2 regions of the Actinoplanes sp. NPDC051513 genome follow, and region 1 is predicted to be linked to the other one. Evidence: riboswitches for the same ligand, from Rfam matches in the RefSeq annotation. Region 1 holds a riboswitch; the other holds the start of a gene.
The links. A riboswitch is a leader RNA that binds a small molecule or an ion and turns the genes downstream of it on or off. The one in region 1 is predicted to bind cyclic di-AMP.
Positions count from the first base shown of each region.

Region 2: it holds a riboswitch for cyclic di-AMP, as region 1 does, so the genes downstream of both, ACIA5D_RS13925 (NlpC/P60 family protein) here and ACIA5D_RS44520 (C40 family peptidase) in region 1, are expected to answer to the same signal.

Region 1 covers NZ_JBITDW010000029.1:8,324-15,504, forward strand. Annotated here, with positions in the region: gene ACIA5D_RS44510 (M36 family metallopeptidase) at 1-349, shown strand, start outside; gene leuS (leucine--tRNA ligase) at 530-3,328, shown strand; gene ACIA5D_RS44520 (C40 family peptidase) at 3,387-4,211, opposite strand; cyclic di-AMP (ydaO/yuaA leader) riboswitch at 4,218-4,349, opposite strand; gene ACIA5D_RS44525 (MurT ligase domain-containing protein) at 4,796-6,019, shown strand; gene ACIA5D_RS44530 (type 1 glutamine amidotransferase) at 6,009-6,722, shown strand; gene ACIA5D_RS44535 (TVP38/TMEM64 family protein) at 6,759-7,181, shown strand, end outside.
Region 2 covers NZ_JBITDW010000003.1:815,928-823,108, reverse strand. Annotated here, with positions in the region: gene ACIA5D_RS13945 (DUF1360 domain-containing protein) at 183-707, opposite strand; gene ACIA5D_RS13940 (DUF6158 family protein) at 744-971, opposite strand; gene ACIA5D_RS13935 (hypothetical protein) at 1,057-1,473, shown strand; gene ACIA5D_RS13930 (DUF3817 domain-containing protein) at 1,484-1,801, shown strand; cyclic di-AMP (ydaO/yuaA leader) riboswitch at 2,016-2,154, shown strand; gene ACIA5D_RS13925 (NlpC/P60 family protein) at 2,210-3,136, shown strand; gene ACIA5D_RS13920 (RNA polymerase sigma factor RpoD/SigA) at 3,215-4,219, opposite strand; gene ACIA5D_RS13915 (SDR family NAD(P)-dependent oxidoreductase) at 4,793-5,479, shown strand; gene ACIA5D_RS13910 (dTMP kinase) at 5,542-6,252, opposite strand; gene ACIA5D_RS13905 (nucleotidyltransferase) at 6,414-6,998, shown strand; gene ACIA5D_RS13900 (hypothetical protein) at 7,000-7,181, shown strand, end outside.

The sequences.
Region 1 (7,181 bases):
CGTGATCCGGCTCTCCGGCGCGGTGGACGTGTCCGAGCTGGTGATCAACCCGTCCGCGACCTGTGGTGACGACATCACCGCGGGCACCGGCGGCTACCGGGTGGAGACCTCGGCCGACGGCACCACGTGGGTGGTCGCCGCGACCGGCAACTTCCCGGCCTTCACCACGACCCCGACGACGGTCGCGCTGGCCGCGGGCACGGGCGACGGCATCGGGTACGTGCGGTTCACGATGGTGACCTCGCAGGGCCAGGACGCGGGCCTCTGCCCGGCCGGCCAGCCGCCGACGGTCAGCGGCTGCGTGTTCCTCGACAGCACCGAGCTGGCGGTCTACGGCCCCGCCGCGTAAGGAACGAGCGGATACCGGTCGCCGCCACAGAGCGGCGACCGGTATCATGCACGCATGGCCCGGCCATTCCTGCTTCTTAGCCGGCCGTGCTGCAGCCGCTGACTACGGGCACAGCACGGCGATCCCCTCCTGCGTGAGGGGCTTTTTTGTGCCCAACTACTGATTGAAGAGTTGCCGACCATGAGCGAGTCAGAGACCCCGCGGTTCCGGTACACGGCCGCACTGGCCAACGAGATCGAGCCGCGCTGGCAGGCCTGGTGGGCCGAGCACGGGACTTTCCACGCGCCCAACCCGGCCGGTGACCTGGCCGACCCGGCGCACCCCCGGGCCGGCGCGCCCAAGCTGCACGTCCAGGACATGTTCCCGTACCCCTCGGGCGCGGGCCTGCACGTGGGTCACCCGCTCGGGTACATCGGCACCGACAGCTACACCCGCTACAAGCGGATGGCCGGCTTCAACGTGCTGCACCCGATGGGCTTCGACGCGTTCGGCCTGCCCGCCGAGCAGTACGCGGTGCAGACCGGCACCCACCCGGCGATCACCACGGCGGCGAACGTCGAGCGGTACAAGCACCAGCTGACGCGCCTGGGCCTGGGGTACGACGAGCGCCGTTCCTTCGCGACCACCGACCCGGACTACTACCGGTGGACGCAGTGGATCTTCCTGCAGGTCTTCAACTCCTGGTACGACGAGAAGATCCGCAAGGCGCGGCCGATCTCCGCCCTGATCGCCGAGTTCGAGGCCGGCACGCGCCCGACGCCGGGCGAGCCGTGGTCGTCGCTGCCCCCCGTCGAGCGCCGCAAGCTGGTCGACGACCACCGCCTGGCCTACATCAGCGAGGCCCCGGTCAACTGGTGCCCGGGTCTGGGCACCGTGCTGGCCAACGAGGAGGTCACGCCGGACGGGCGCAGCGAGCGCGGCAACTTCCCGGTCTTCCAGCGCAGCCTGCGGCAGTGGATGATGCGGATCACCGCGTACGGCGACCGCCTGATCGAGGATCTGGACACACTGGACTGGCCGGAGCCGGTCAAGCTGATGCAGCGCAACTGGATCGGCCGGTCGCGGGGTGCGCACGTCGATTTTCCGGTCGAACACGACAAGATCACGGTATTTACGACCCGGCCCGACACGCTGTTCGGCGCGACCTACATGGTGCTGGCGCCCGAGCATGAGCTGGTCAACAAGATCACGCCCGCGGAGTGGCCGGACGGGACAAATCGGACGTGGACCGGCGGGTATGAAACGCCCGGCGAGGCGATCGCTGCATATCGGGCACAGGCTGCCGTCAAGACCGATGAGGAGCGCACGGAGTCGAAGGAGAAGACCGGCGTCTTCACCGGCGCGTATGCGACAAATCCGGTTAACCAGGCGAGAATCCCGATCTTCATCGCCGACTACGTGCTGGCCGGCTACGGCACCGGCGCGATCATGGCGGTGCCCGGCCAGGACGAGCGCGACTGGGAGTTCGCCGAGAACTTCGAACTGCCCATCATCCGTACGGTGAAAGCTCCTGATGATTTTGAAGGCGCCTTCACCGGCGAGGGTCCCGCCATCAACAGCGACTGGCTGGACGGCAAGGGCGTCGCCGAGGCCAAGGCCGCCACGATCGCCTGGCTGGAGCAGCACGGTCACGGCCGGGGCGCCACCACCTACCGCCTGCGCGACTGGCTGTTCAGCCGCCAGCGCTACTGGGGCGAGCCGTTCCCGATCGTGTACGACGAGACCGGCCTGCCGATCGCGCTGCCCGACTCGATGCTGCCCGTGGTGCTGCCCGACGTCGACGACTTCTCGCCGCGCACCTTCGACCCGGACGACGCGAACAGCGAGCCCGAGACGCCGCTGTCCCGTAAGAAGGAATGGGTCGAGGTCGAGCTGGACCTGGGCGACGGGCCGAAGCGGTACACCCGCGAGACCAACACGATGCCGCAATGGGCCGGCTCCTGCTGGTACGAGCTGCGCTACCTGGACCCGCGCAACGAGAAGGCGCTGGTCGATCCCGACAACGAGGCGTACTGGATGGGCCCGGCCCGCGACGGCGACTCCGGCGGCGTCGACCTGTACGTCGGCGGCGTCGAGCACGCGGTGCTGCACCTGCTGTACGCCCGCTTCTGGCACAAGGTTCTGTACGACCTGGGCCACGTCTCGTCCTTCGAGCCGTTCCGGAAGCTGTTCAACCAGGGCTACATCCAGGCGTACGCGTTCCGGGACGCCCGCGGCGTCATCGTGCCGGCCGAGGAGGTCGTCGAGCGCGACGGCCAGTACTTCTACGACGGCGCCGCGGTCTTCCGCGAATACGGCAAGATGGGCAAGTCGCTGAAGAACGTCGTGACCCCCGACGAGATGTGCGAGCAGTACGGCGCCGACACGTTCCGGGTGTACGAGATGGCGATGGGTCCGCTGGACGTCTCCCGCCCCTGGGAGACCCGTGCCGTGATCGGCTCGCAGCGGTTCCTGCAGCGGGTGTGGCGCCTGGTGATCGACGAGGAGTCCGGCGCCGTACGCGTCACCGACGAGCCGCTGGAGCCGTCGGTGCGCAAGCACCTGCACCGCACGATCGCCGGCGTCCGCGACGACCTGGACGAACTGCGGTTCAACACCGCGATCGCCAAGCTGATCGAGCTGACCAACACGCTGACCCCGCTGCCGGTCGTCTCGCGCGAGGCGGTCGAGCCGCTGGTGCTGATGGTGTCGCCGTTCGCACCGCACCTGGCCGAGGAGCTGTGGCGCAAGCTGGGCCACGCCGACACCTTGGCTTACGCGTCGTTCCCGGTGGCGGACCCGGCGCAGCTGAAGGCCGAGTCGATCACCTATCCGGTGCAGGTGAACGGCAAGGTGCGCGGCCGGATCTCGGTGGCGCCGGAGACCGGCGAGGCCTCCGTTCGCGAGGCGGCACTGATCGAGGTGGCCGACGTGCTGGCGGGGCGCACACCTAAGAAGGTCATCGTCGTGCCGGGCCGCCTGGTCTCGGTCGTCGTCTGATTCGCCTACGAAAAGGGGCGCCCCGCGAACCGCGGGGCGTCCCTTTTCGTGGGTTGTGTCAGGCGATTCGGCGTACGACGTAGTTGCTGCCGTACATCTTGTGCTTGCCGACCCGCGCGCCGGTGTGCGGGGAGTCGTACATGTACCCGTTCCCGGCGTAGATTCCCGCGTGGTAGCCGTACGAGCCCGAGCGGAAGACGATCAGGTCGCCGACCTTCTTGTTGCTCTTGGCGACGGCCTTGCCGTACTTCTGCTGCGAGTTCGCCTTGTGCGGCAGCGACTTGCCCACTGACTTCTTGTAGACGTACTTGGTGAACCCGGAGCAGTCGAAACGCTTCGGGCCCGCCGCGGCGAACTTGTACAGCGCACCGGTGTGACGCTTGGCTTCGGCCAGGATCTTCGCGCCGTTGCTGGACTTGACGGTCACTGCGAACTTGGCGCCGTACACCGCCGAGTTGGCGCCCGTGCCGCCGTACACGACCCGGAACCACCCGGACGCCGAGGGAGCGGCGTACAAGGTGGCGGAGCCGTTGCTGTTCAGATTCGCCTTCGAGTAGCCGATCCACTTGCCACGCCACACCATGAGGTGCGCCGTGCCGGTCGTGAGCGGCTTGCCGTTCTTGGGGTTGATGTACCGGACGGTCACCCGCAGCTTGGCGCCCTTGGAGATGGTCCTGCTGCTGATGCTGGTGGTGACCCTCGGCTTGACCTTGGCCACCGCGGCCGCCTGCACGACGGGTGTTGCGGCGACGGGGGTTACGGCGGCGCTGGCCGGTGAGGTTGCGATGAGCTGTCCCGCACAGAGACAGAGACCCAGGGACAGCGCGGCGGTTCCGGTGCCGACGGACAGGCGCCGACGCCGGCTCGAACGATGTTCGTGCACGGTAAGGGAATCCCTCCGGCACGCCTGCGAGGTTAGCTGTCGGGTTCGGGCGGGAAGGTTGCCCGGTCGCCGTGGTGGCCGACTTCACCCCGAGGTTGCCCCGTTGCCCGCCACCGGAGCGGGTGGCGGCGAGGCGGACCGGCTGTCTCTCTCGAGAAGCTGTGGGTCCCCCGTCCCTGCCCCCGTATGCCTTTGTGGTCGTGCGCGCTTCGTGGTCGCGGCGCCCGGCCCGGGGCAGGGCTCGGCGTGAGCCTGGTCGTCGCGAGCCGGTCCATGGCGGACCGGCCCAACCTTGCTACCTGATATTTCGCTTGATCGTCGGTCTTGGATCCGTCACTCAGCGTGTTTGGCACATTGGTTACTGTCCAGTTTGTTACCTCCAGGAGATAAATGCCATCGCGTACGGTCATGGCGTGATCACCTGCCGTGGAAGGTTACGGGTGAAACACAACACACAAAAAGTGGCCGTAACGGGCCCGTAACCCCTCCGTCGCTGGCCAGAGGGCATTCAGTAGACTCCGGGCCGCCGGCAACCGGATGTAACCGTTGGGTCGGGTACCCTCGCTCCCGTGACGGACGGCAAGATGCCCCTGCGGGCCAAAGTGGCGACGAGTGTCTCGAAGACCGCGGCGGCGCTCTCCAGGGCCGCGGGACGCGGCGACGGCTCGGTCATCGGCGGATGGATCGGCCTCAAGATCGACCCTGATCTGCTGGCCCACCTGGCCTCGGGCCGGGCGGTCGCGCTCATCTCGGGGACCAACGGCAAGACCACCACGACCCGCCTGGCCGCGGCCGCGATCTCGCACATCGGCCGGGTCGCCACCAACTCGTTCGGCGCCAACATGCCGACCGGGCACACGTCGGCGCTGGCCAAGGCCGGCACCACCCCGTTCGCCGTCCTCGAGGTCGACGAGCACTACCTGGCCCGGGTCATCGACGCGACGACCCCGCGAGTGGTCGCCCTGCTCAACCTCTCGCGCGACCAGCTCGACCGGGCCAAGGAGGTGGCGATGATGGCGCAGCTCTGGCGCGATGCCCTCGCCGGCCACCCGGAGGTGCGCGTGGTCGCCAACGCCGACGACCCGATGGTCGTCTGGGCGGCCGAGGGCAGCGGCCAGCAGGTCACCTGGTTCAGTGCCGGCCAGCGCTGGCACGACGACTCGTTCGTCTGCCCGCAGAGCGGCCACCCGATCGAGCGCAACGGCGGCGACTGGTGGTGCGTCGGCTGTCCGCTGCGCCGCCCGCAGCCCCACTGGCGCGTCGAGGACGACGGCGTCGTCGACCCGCGCGGCGACTGGCACCTCGTCAAGCTCCAGCTCCCCGGCCAGGTCAACCTGGGTAACGCCGCCACCGCCCTCGCGGTCGCGGCCGAGTTCGGGGTCCGCCCGATAGAGGCTCTGCCCCACCTCGCCACCGTCGCCTCGGTCGCCGGCCGCTACGCCCAGGTCGACCGGGACGGACGAAACGTCCGTTTGCTCCTCGCGAAGAACCCGGCAAGCTGGCTCGAGGCGTTCGACATGGCCGAGCAGGCACCCACCCTGCTCTCGGTCAACGCCCGGGACCCCGACGGTCTCGACACCTCGTGGCTCTACGACGTGAACTTCGCGCCGTTGCGTGACCGGCCGGTGCTGATCACCGGCGACCGGGCCTATGACCTGGCGGTTCGCCTCGAGGTGAACGGTGTGCCATTCCGGCACGTTATGAGTTTTGACGAGGCGATCCAGGCAGTACCGCCCGGCCGCCTCGAGGTGATCGCCAATTACACGGCGTTCCAGGACATTCGAGCGGAGTTGGACCGTGTCAACTGAGAGCATCTTGCGGATCGTCTGGATCTATCCGGATCTGCTCTCGACGTACGGCGACCGGGGCAACCTGCTCATCCTCGCCCGGCGTGCCGCGATGCGGGGCATCCCGGTCGAGACGTACGAGATCCGCTCGGACCAGGCCATGCCGTCCAGCGCCGACATCTACCTGATCGGCGGTGGCGAGGACGGGCCGCAGGCCCTGGCCGCGCAGCGCCTGATCAACGACGGCGGCCTGCACCGGGCGGTCAACCAGGGCGCGGCGGTCCTCGCGGTCTGCGCCGGATACCAGCTGTTCGGCCACTCGTTCTTCGCGAAGGGCGCGAAATGCCCCGGCCTGGGGCTGCTCGACCTGCACTCCGACCGCGGCGAGACCCGAGCGGTCGGCGAGATCCGCGGCGACATCGACCCGCGGCTCGGCCTGCCGGCGCTCTCCGGCTTCGAGAACCACGGCGGCCGTACCCACCTCGGCCCCGGGGTGCAGCCGCTGGCACGGGTCACCGCCGGCATCGGCAACGACGGGCACACCGAGGGCGCATGGCACGGCAAGGTCCTGGGCACGTACTCCCATGGGCCCGCGCTCGCTCGCAACCCAGCTATAGCCGATCTGCTACTGCGTTGGGCGATCGGCGCGGATAGTCTTTCGCCCGTTGACGACACCTGGCCGGAACGGCTCCGCGCCGAAAGGCTCGCTGCGGCGGGCGCATGACCAGCACACGGACAACCAGTTGGGCGGTACGACTGCATGACTGACACCCTGATCGCGCCTTCCCCGGCCCCGGCCACCCACGCTCCTTCGCTGCCGGCGCCGGCACTGCCCGCGCCCGCGACGATGGGATGGAAGCGCCGCCTGGTCCGGTTCGGCGTCTTGGGCGTCGTCGTCGGCGGTCTCGCCGCCGCCGCGGCCATCCTCCCGCTGCGCGACGTCGGCGACGCGATCCTGGCCCTCGGCCACGTCGCGCCGGTCGCGATCGCCGTGGTGGGCGGCCTCCTCCTCTCCGTGCTGGTCCCGCGCACCGCCATCACCATCGCGTGCGGCGCCCTGCTGGGCGCCGCCACCGGCGCCGTCACCGCCCTCGCGGCAGCCGTGATCGCCGCCACCGCCACCTACTACGCGGGCCGCTGGGCCGGCCGAGGCGTCCTGCACGCCCGCGCCGGCGGCCGCCTG
Region 2 (7,181 bases), on a different contig from region 1:
CGTACGAGATGTCGGTGTGCATGTCGCCTCGCGGCGAAAGGCACGATACGGCTCCAGCCGAACGGTATTCCGTAAAGGCAAAGGGTGAGGCCCGGGGACACTGGACACACCGACATCCGTTCACAACTGTCGGTCGCACCCCATGATTCCGTTAGCGGGTGTGACCCGCGCCACAGGAACGCTCAGTCGGCTTCGGCCGCCTTCTTGGCGCGGTCATAGGCCATCTGGAGGAAGTCCGAGACGGCCGTGGCGGTGAGCGCGGTGGCCGCCAGCCGGGTCAGCCGCGGAGCCAGGACCAGGCCGCCGGTGAGCCCGGTGGCGACCCAGAGGGCGAGGCAGAAGGGACACGTGATCAGCTCGCCGATCCCGTGCCGGACCGAGCTGCCCTGATCGCGTACCTCCTCGTTGAGCTCGGCGGCGCCGGCCGGCTCGGCGTACCGGGCGAACGGCGCCCGCAGCGGGCTGGCCACAGCGTCCTTGGCGAGCAGGCGGCTCAGCTTGTGCGTGGCGATTGAGATCAGCGCCACGTCCGCGATCCCGGGTCGCTGCGGCGCCGACCGGCCGGTGAGCTTCGCGGCACCGGCCAACGACGCGGCGAGGGCGCCGAAGGCGCCCATCGCGACCAGGTATCCGTCGAGCGGCCGGTGTTCGTGTGGGGCATAGGCGTCAGCGACGTGCGCCATCCGGTCGCGCAGGGTGTCGGTCATGGGGGTCCTCCTGCAAGCGGGCGGGCGAGCGGGCGGTCAGAAGTCCTGCGTCAGTCGGGCGGGGTCCACCTCGCGGCCCGGGAAGCGGGTCAGGTACTCGGTCTCCAGCTCGGCAGTGCGCCGGAAGTGGTTGTCGAGGGCCGCGCCGGGGCCGTGCCGGAGCGTGGACATCCGCGCGCGATAGAGGCTGGACAACTCCCGGAACAGGTCCTCGTCGTCAAGCGTGGCCGGGTCCACGCCGGTCCCGGTCTCGGCGTCCGCCATCGTGCACCTCCGTCGTGGTCATCACCTGGCAGAACGGTTGCCCGCGCCGACGGCGGGCAAACGTGCCGCCGGTACCCTCGTGTGCATGAAGGGGCTGTGGACGCCGGCGTGGATCGTGCGGCATGTCCTGGCGCTGGTCGCGATCGCGGGCTGCCTCGGGCTGGGGTGGTGGCAGTTCAGCCGGGCCAGTGGCGGCAACACGCTCAGTTGGGGCTACACCTTCGAATGGCCGGTGTTCGCGGCCTTCTTCGCCTTCCTCTGGTACCGCGAGGTCCAGCTGGCCCGCGAGCCTCCCGCCGAGGCGCCGGAGGAAAGGGACGAAGAGCCCGAGAAGCTCCCAGGCTCGCCTGTTACGGTCGGCCGGCCCGTGCGGGTCGCGGTCAGCAGGGCGCCCGCCGAAGACGACCCCGAGCTGGCCGCCTACAACGACTACCTCGCCTGGCTCGCAGCCCATCCCGGCGCCGGACCGGCCGACTACCCCGGTTACACCTCGACGAAATAGGACGTGGAACGTGCAGGGAGCGCTCACCCGCTATCGGATCATCGCGTGGATCGTCGGCGTCTGCCTGCTCACGCTCGTCCTGGTCGGCATGCCGCTGAAGTACCTCGCCGACAACGACACCGTGGTGGCGATCGTCGGCCCCGCGCACGGCTTCCTCTTCATGGTCTATCTGGTGCTGACCTTCGACCTGGCGCGCCGGGCGGGGTGGCCCTTCCTCCGCATGATCCTGGTGATGGCGGCCGGAACCATCCCCTTCCTCTCGTTCTGGGCCGAGCGTAAGGTCAGCCACGCGTGGGTTCCCGTGGAACCGGTGAAAAGTCCCATTTGATCGCGAGAATGACGCGCCGTCTTCGTCGAATGACAATGCGTTATCGGGATCAATCACGCATATCTGGCCTTTTCCTTAAATCCCGCGTAGAGACCTTGATTTTGTTTCGCGCATCGATAAGTTAATGCGGTTGGTTCGGTCCGCAGCCACATCCCTCGGTGGCGCCGGCCAACGCCGCCCAATCGGCGCGGTGTCCTCGCACGCCCTCCCCCGGAGCGAGCGCGGGCCCGAGTTGAGCCGGGGAACCGCGTTTCTGGGCTGAATCTGCGGAGCAGCAGGGCCTTCTTCCCGCCCACTGAACCGCCCGGATTTGGCGTCAGCTAACCCGGTAGGCGGCCGCAGCGGAAGAAAGGTCAGCAACCGGTGCCAACCCCCCGCACCAGGCTTCGGGCACTCATGGTCGCGGCGATGGCGATCGCGATCACCGGATCCGTGGCGACCGCGGCACACGCGGCGCCGTCCGAGACCGAGCTCAAGAAGCAGATCGAGACCGCCTCGAACCAGCTCGAGGACATCACCGAGTCGTACAACAAGCTCAAGATCGACCTGACCAAGACGGCGAACGACCAGAAGACCCTCCAGGCCTCGCTCGCGCCCGCCAAGGCGAAGCTCGTGGTGGCCGAGGCACAGGTCGAGACCATCGCCTCCCAGGCCTACATGCAGGGCCGGGTGGGGCCGATGAGCGCGCTGCTGGGCAACGAGCAGGGCGGCCTGGTCGAGAAGATGAGCCTCCTCGAGATGATCAACCGCGCCAATCAGCGGGACATCAACGACTTCACCGAGACCACGCAGAACTTCGCCGACCGGCAGGCGGCCCTGAAGACCACTCAGGCCAAGCAGGCGGCGCAGCTCAAGGCGATGGACGCCCGGAAGAAGACGATCGAGGCGAACATCAAGAAGCTGCGCGCCATGCGTGTGCAGGCGTACGGCAGCGCGACCGAGACCGGCGTCGCGGGAGCGGCCGGCCCGGCGCCCGCCATCTCCGGCAAGGCGGGCATCGCCGTCGACTTCGCGTACACGCAGGCGAACAAGCCGGCCTACTACGGGTACGGCGACGCGGGCCCCAACACGTTCGACTGCTCGGGCCTGACCATGGCCGCCTGGTCCAAGGCCGGCAAGTCGCTGCCGCACAACGCGGCCGCGCAGTACAGCGCCACCGCCCGGATCAGCAAGTCGCAACTGCAGCCGGGCGACCTGGTGTTCTACCGCAGCCTCGGGCACGTCGGCCTGTACGTCGGCGGCGGCATGATCATCGACGCGTCACGCGAGGGCGAGCCGGTCAAGAAGAGGACGATCAACATCATGACCCCGTACGGCTACGGACGGGTCAAGTAACAACCGCGGAACCAAGAAGGCCGGTACCCAATGGGGTACCGGCCTTTCGCGTAGGGAAATCCGGGGGAAGTGCGAAGATCAGGCGGCCTGCAGGCCCTCGGCCCGGGCCAGCTCGCGCAGCCGGCCGAGCGCCTGGATCTCGAGCTGGCGGATGCGCTCGCGGCTGAGCGAGAAGCGCGAGGCCACCTCGGTCAGCGAGTGCTCCCGGCCGTCCTCGAGGCCGTACCGCGCCCGCATGATGCCGGCCGACCGGTCGTCGAGGTGGTTGAGCAGACCCTCGATGCGCTGGCGCTCCAGGGCAGTCAGCACGATCTCTTCCGGCGAGGGTGCGTCGCTGTCGGCCACCAGGTCGCCGAGGTTGGTGTCGCCGTCGTCGCCGACGGGCGTGTCGAGGGAGACGGTGTCCTGAGCCCAGCGGGTGAGCTCGTTGACCCGCTCGACCGTCACGCCGAGCGCCTTCGCGATCTGGTCGGGCTCGGGGTCGGCGCCGAGCTCGCGGACGAGCTGGCGGGTGACGTTGCGCATCCGGTTGACGTCTTCGACCAGGTGCACGGGGAGGCGCACGGTGCGCTCCTGCTGGGCGATGGCCCGGCTGATCGCCTGGCGCACCCACCACGTCGCGTACGTCGAGAACTTGTAGCCGCGCTCGTAATCGAACTTCTCGACCGCGCGGACCAGGCCGGTGTTGCCCTCCTGGATCAGGTCGAGCATCGGCATGCCGGAGCGCACGTAGCGCCGGGCGATCGACACGACCAGTCGCAGGTTGGCCCGGATGAACAGGTCCTTCGCCCGCTGACCTTCGTGGACGATCCGCTCGAGCTCCTCGCGGCTCACGCCACGCGGCGTCTCGCCCTCGTCGAGCAGGAACTCCGCGTAGAGGCCCGCTTCGATCTGCTTGGAAAGATCGACTTCCTCGGCTGCGCTCAGCAGTGGCGTCCGGGAGATTTCGTGCAGGTAGACGCCGACAAGGTCACGCTCCTCGGCGACCTGGTCGGTCCGCATCACGGTGTTCTTCTCCACGTTGCCCACGGTCCCCTCATTGCGTTCACTACTTACCCCGTTACGGGCAAACCCTGTGTTCATCAGTTCCTCCCCGTAACGTCCGCAGTTCGTACCTTGCGGTTACTGGCATCTACACAACAAATGACTGCTCGCACTGATTCCGGCTGGTGGATCGAAAGTGTCACGAACGCCTGGGTGATTGCTGAGAGCCGCATGCGATGTTCCTGAAGGGGGCTCGTGGCACAGCATTCGCGCGCCGCCGCCGCTGTCGGTCGCGCAGCAGAACGCTTACCCGCGTTGGTCTCAATGACACCATCGGCCCCCCACCTGTCGCAGCGACGGGCATCACCACCGACCTTGGGACGTCCATCACTACCCAGTACGGCCGTCCGGCTTCCTGGGTTCACGTGCAGCATCGACAGCTTCGCGACCGGCTTGAACCAAAAGCCTCATCAAAAAGATCCCGAGGCGCGGTGCCGAACGGGACCACCTGCCACAATGCGGCACGACCCGCCGTAGTTCACTCGCCCGCACGGGTGACGCCCGTGCAGGTGACGGCGTATTTGGTAACTATTGGCGACCACCTGGCCATCCTCCGGTGAGCGTGACGAAAACCACACCGTCCCGGGCGGATGAACGGGCAGCATGATCCCCATGACGAACGGGCGCACGGTCTTCGTTACGGGCGGCGCGGGCGGGCTGGGAACGGCCACGGTGAGTGCCTTCCTGGCGGACGGGTGGCGGGTTGTCGCGCCCGTGCGGCCGGGCCGGAAGGGGCTTCCGGAGGGCGCGATCACGGTCGAGGCCGACCTGACCGATGAGACGGACATCACTGCCGCGATGTCCGTCGCGGCGGGCGATCCGGGGGCGCCGCTGCGGGCGGTGGTCAATCTGGCCGGCGCGTACGGCGGGAGCGGGCTCGTCGCGGACGCCCCCGTCGCCGAGTTCGAGGGGCTGCTGGCGCGCAACCTCCGGCCGACCTATCTGGTCACCCGGGCCGCGCTGCCCTACCTGGTAGCGGCCGGTGGTGGCGGGATCGTGTGCGTGTCGTCGCGGGCCGCGGTGGCGCCGTGGCCGGGCGCGGCCGGCTACATCACCGCGAAGGCGGCGGTGCTGGCGTTCGCGGGGGCGGTCGCCGTCGAGTACAAGAAGCAGAACGTGCGCTGCAACACGATCCTGCCCAGCGTCATCGACACCCCGGCCAACCGGCGTGACATGGCCGGCGCCGACTTCTCGAAGTGGGTCAGGCCCGAGGAGATCGCGCCGACCATCCTCTTCCTGGCCTCGGACGCCTCGGCGCCGACGACGGGCGCGCAGATTCCGGTCTACGGCCAGGCCTGAGTTCTCCGGGCGACTCGGTCCTGCCTTCTCCGGGTGGCTCCGGCCTGCGTTTCCCGGGTGGCTCACAGAGCCTCGACGAGTTGGTAGCCGAGGGCGGTCGCGCCGGCCAGCAGCGGGGCGCCGGCCAGGATCATCGCGCGCGCCCGGGAACCGGCCGGGGTGACCGGGGCGGGCAGCGGCAGGCGGGCGCGGATCGCGGCGGCGACCTGGCCGGGGGTGCCGTTCGCGTCGATGACGACGAAGCTGTCGTACTCGGGGAGCGAGCGGTAGGCGGCCGCGGCGCCCGCGAGGTATTCGGTGCTCTCGTGGTCGTAGCCGCGGGCCTCGATGCGGTCGTGGGCGATCTGCGGGTCGACCACCAGCAGGAAGGTCACGCCGGGCTTCGGGAACAGGCGGTAGGCCCAGCGGGCGCGACGCTCGGCGCGGGGGCCGGCCGCGCGGGCGCGCAGGCTCGCGTACTGGCAGACGGCGTAGCGGTCCATGACCGTGATCTCGCCGGTCAGCGCGCGGCGCAGCAGGGTGCGCAGGATGGCGAGCCACCGCAGGACCGACTCGACGAAAAGCATCCCGCGCCGGCCCAGCAGGTCTTCGGCGTCGTCGCCGCGCCCGAGCCTGGCGGCGAGCCGTCCGAACCAGCGACGGCCACCCGCGTTGCGGCGGTAGGCGGCCTTCAATCCCTCGGCGGCCAGGTCATCGGCGAGCCGGTGCGCCTGCGTCGTCTTGCCACTTCCGTCGATCCCGACGAGGGCAATCGTGCGTGGCTTGAGGGTCATGCCCACCAACGGTAACGGGGGCTGCCCAGAGCGTTTCACAGGAAACGATGCTCAGTCCGTACCAAAATGGGGCCAAGCAGTTGATTTTGCGGTGATTCAAGGCGGGGCGGGTCGGGTACGGGTTACCGGCACGGACCGGAGTCGAACAGGGAGAATGCCCCATGCCGCACCACGTGGACGCCGGCCTGGCCACCACGCTCAAGCGGGTGGCCTCCACACTCAAGACGGCCGACATCCCGTTCGCGCTCGGCGGCAGCTTCGCCGTGTACGCGCACGGTGGCCACTCCAGCGACCACGACGTCGACTTCCTGCTGCGCGAGCAGGACAAGGAACAGGCGCTCAAGGCGCTCGCCGCGGTCGGCTTCCGCACGGAGCAACCACCCGAGGACTGGCTGGTCAAGGTCTACGACGAGGACCGGATGGTGGACCTGATCCATCGACCGGTCGAGACGCCGGTGACCGACGAGACGCTGCGCGACACCGAGGTGATCTCGGTCGAGGCGATCAGCATGCCGGTGATCTCGGCGACCCAACTGATGATCCACAAGCTGCTCAGCTACAGCCAGCACTACTGCGACTTCGCCACCGGCTTCCCGGTGGCGCGCTCGCTGCGCGAGCAGATCGACTGGCCACGCGTACGGCGGGAGACCGCCGATTCGCCGTACGCGGAGGCCTTCCTGATCCTGCTCGACCGGTTGGACGTCGTCCCCGCCGGTAGGGACGCGCCGTTTGGGGAAGGGGGATGAGATGAGCACTCAACTCGATGAATACCTGGAAGCCGAGATCCAGAGCCTGCTCACCGACGGGCGGATCGCCGAGCTCGGCATCACCGTGCAGCGCCGTGAGCAGCTGCTCGTGCTCGGCGGCGAGGTGGAGAGCACGCTGCGGCGGGACGAGATCTGCCGCCAGATCAACGAGCGGTTCCCCGA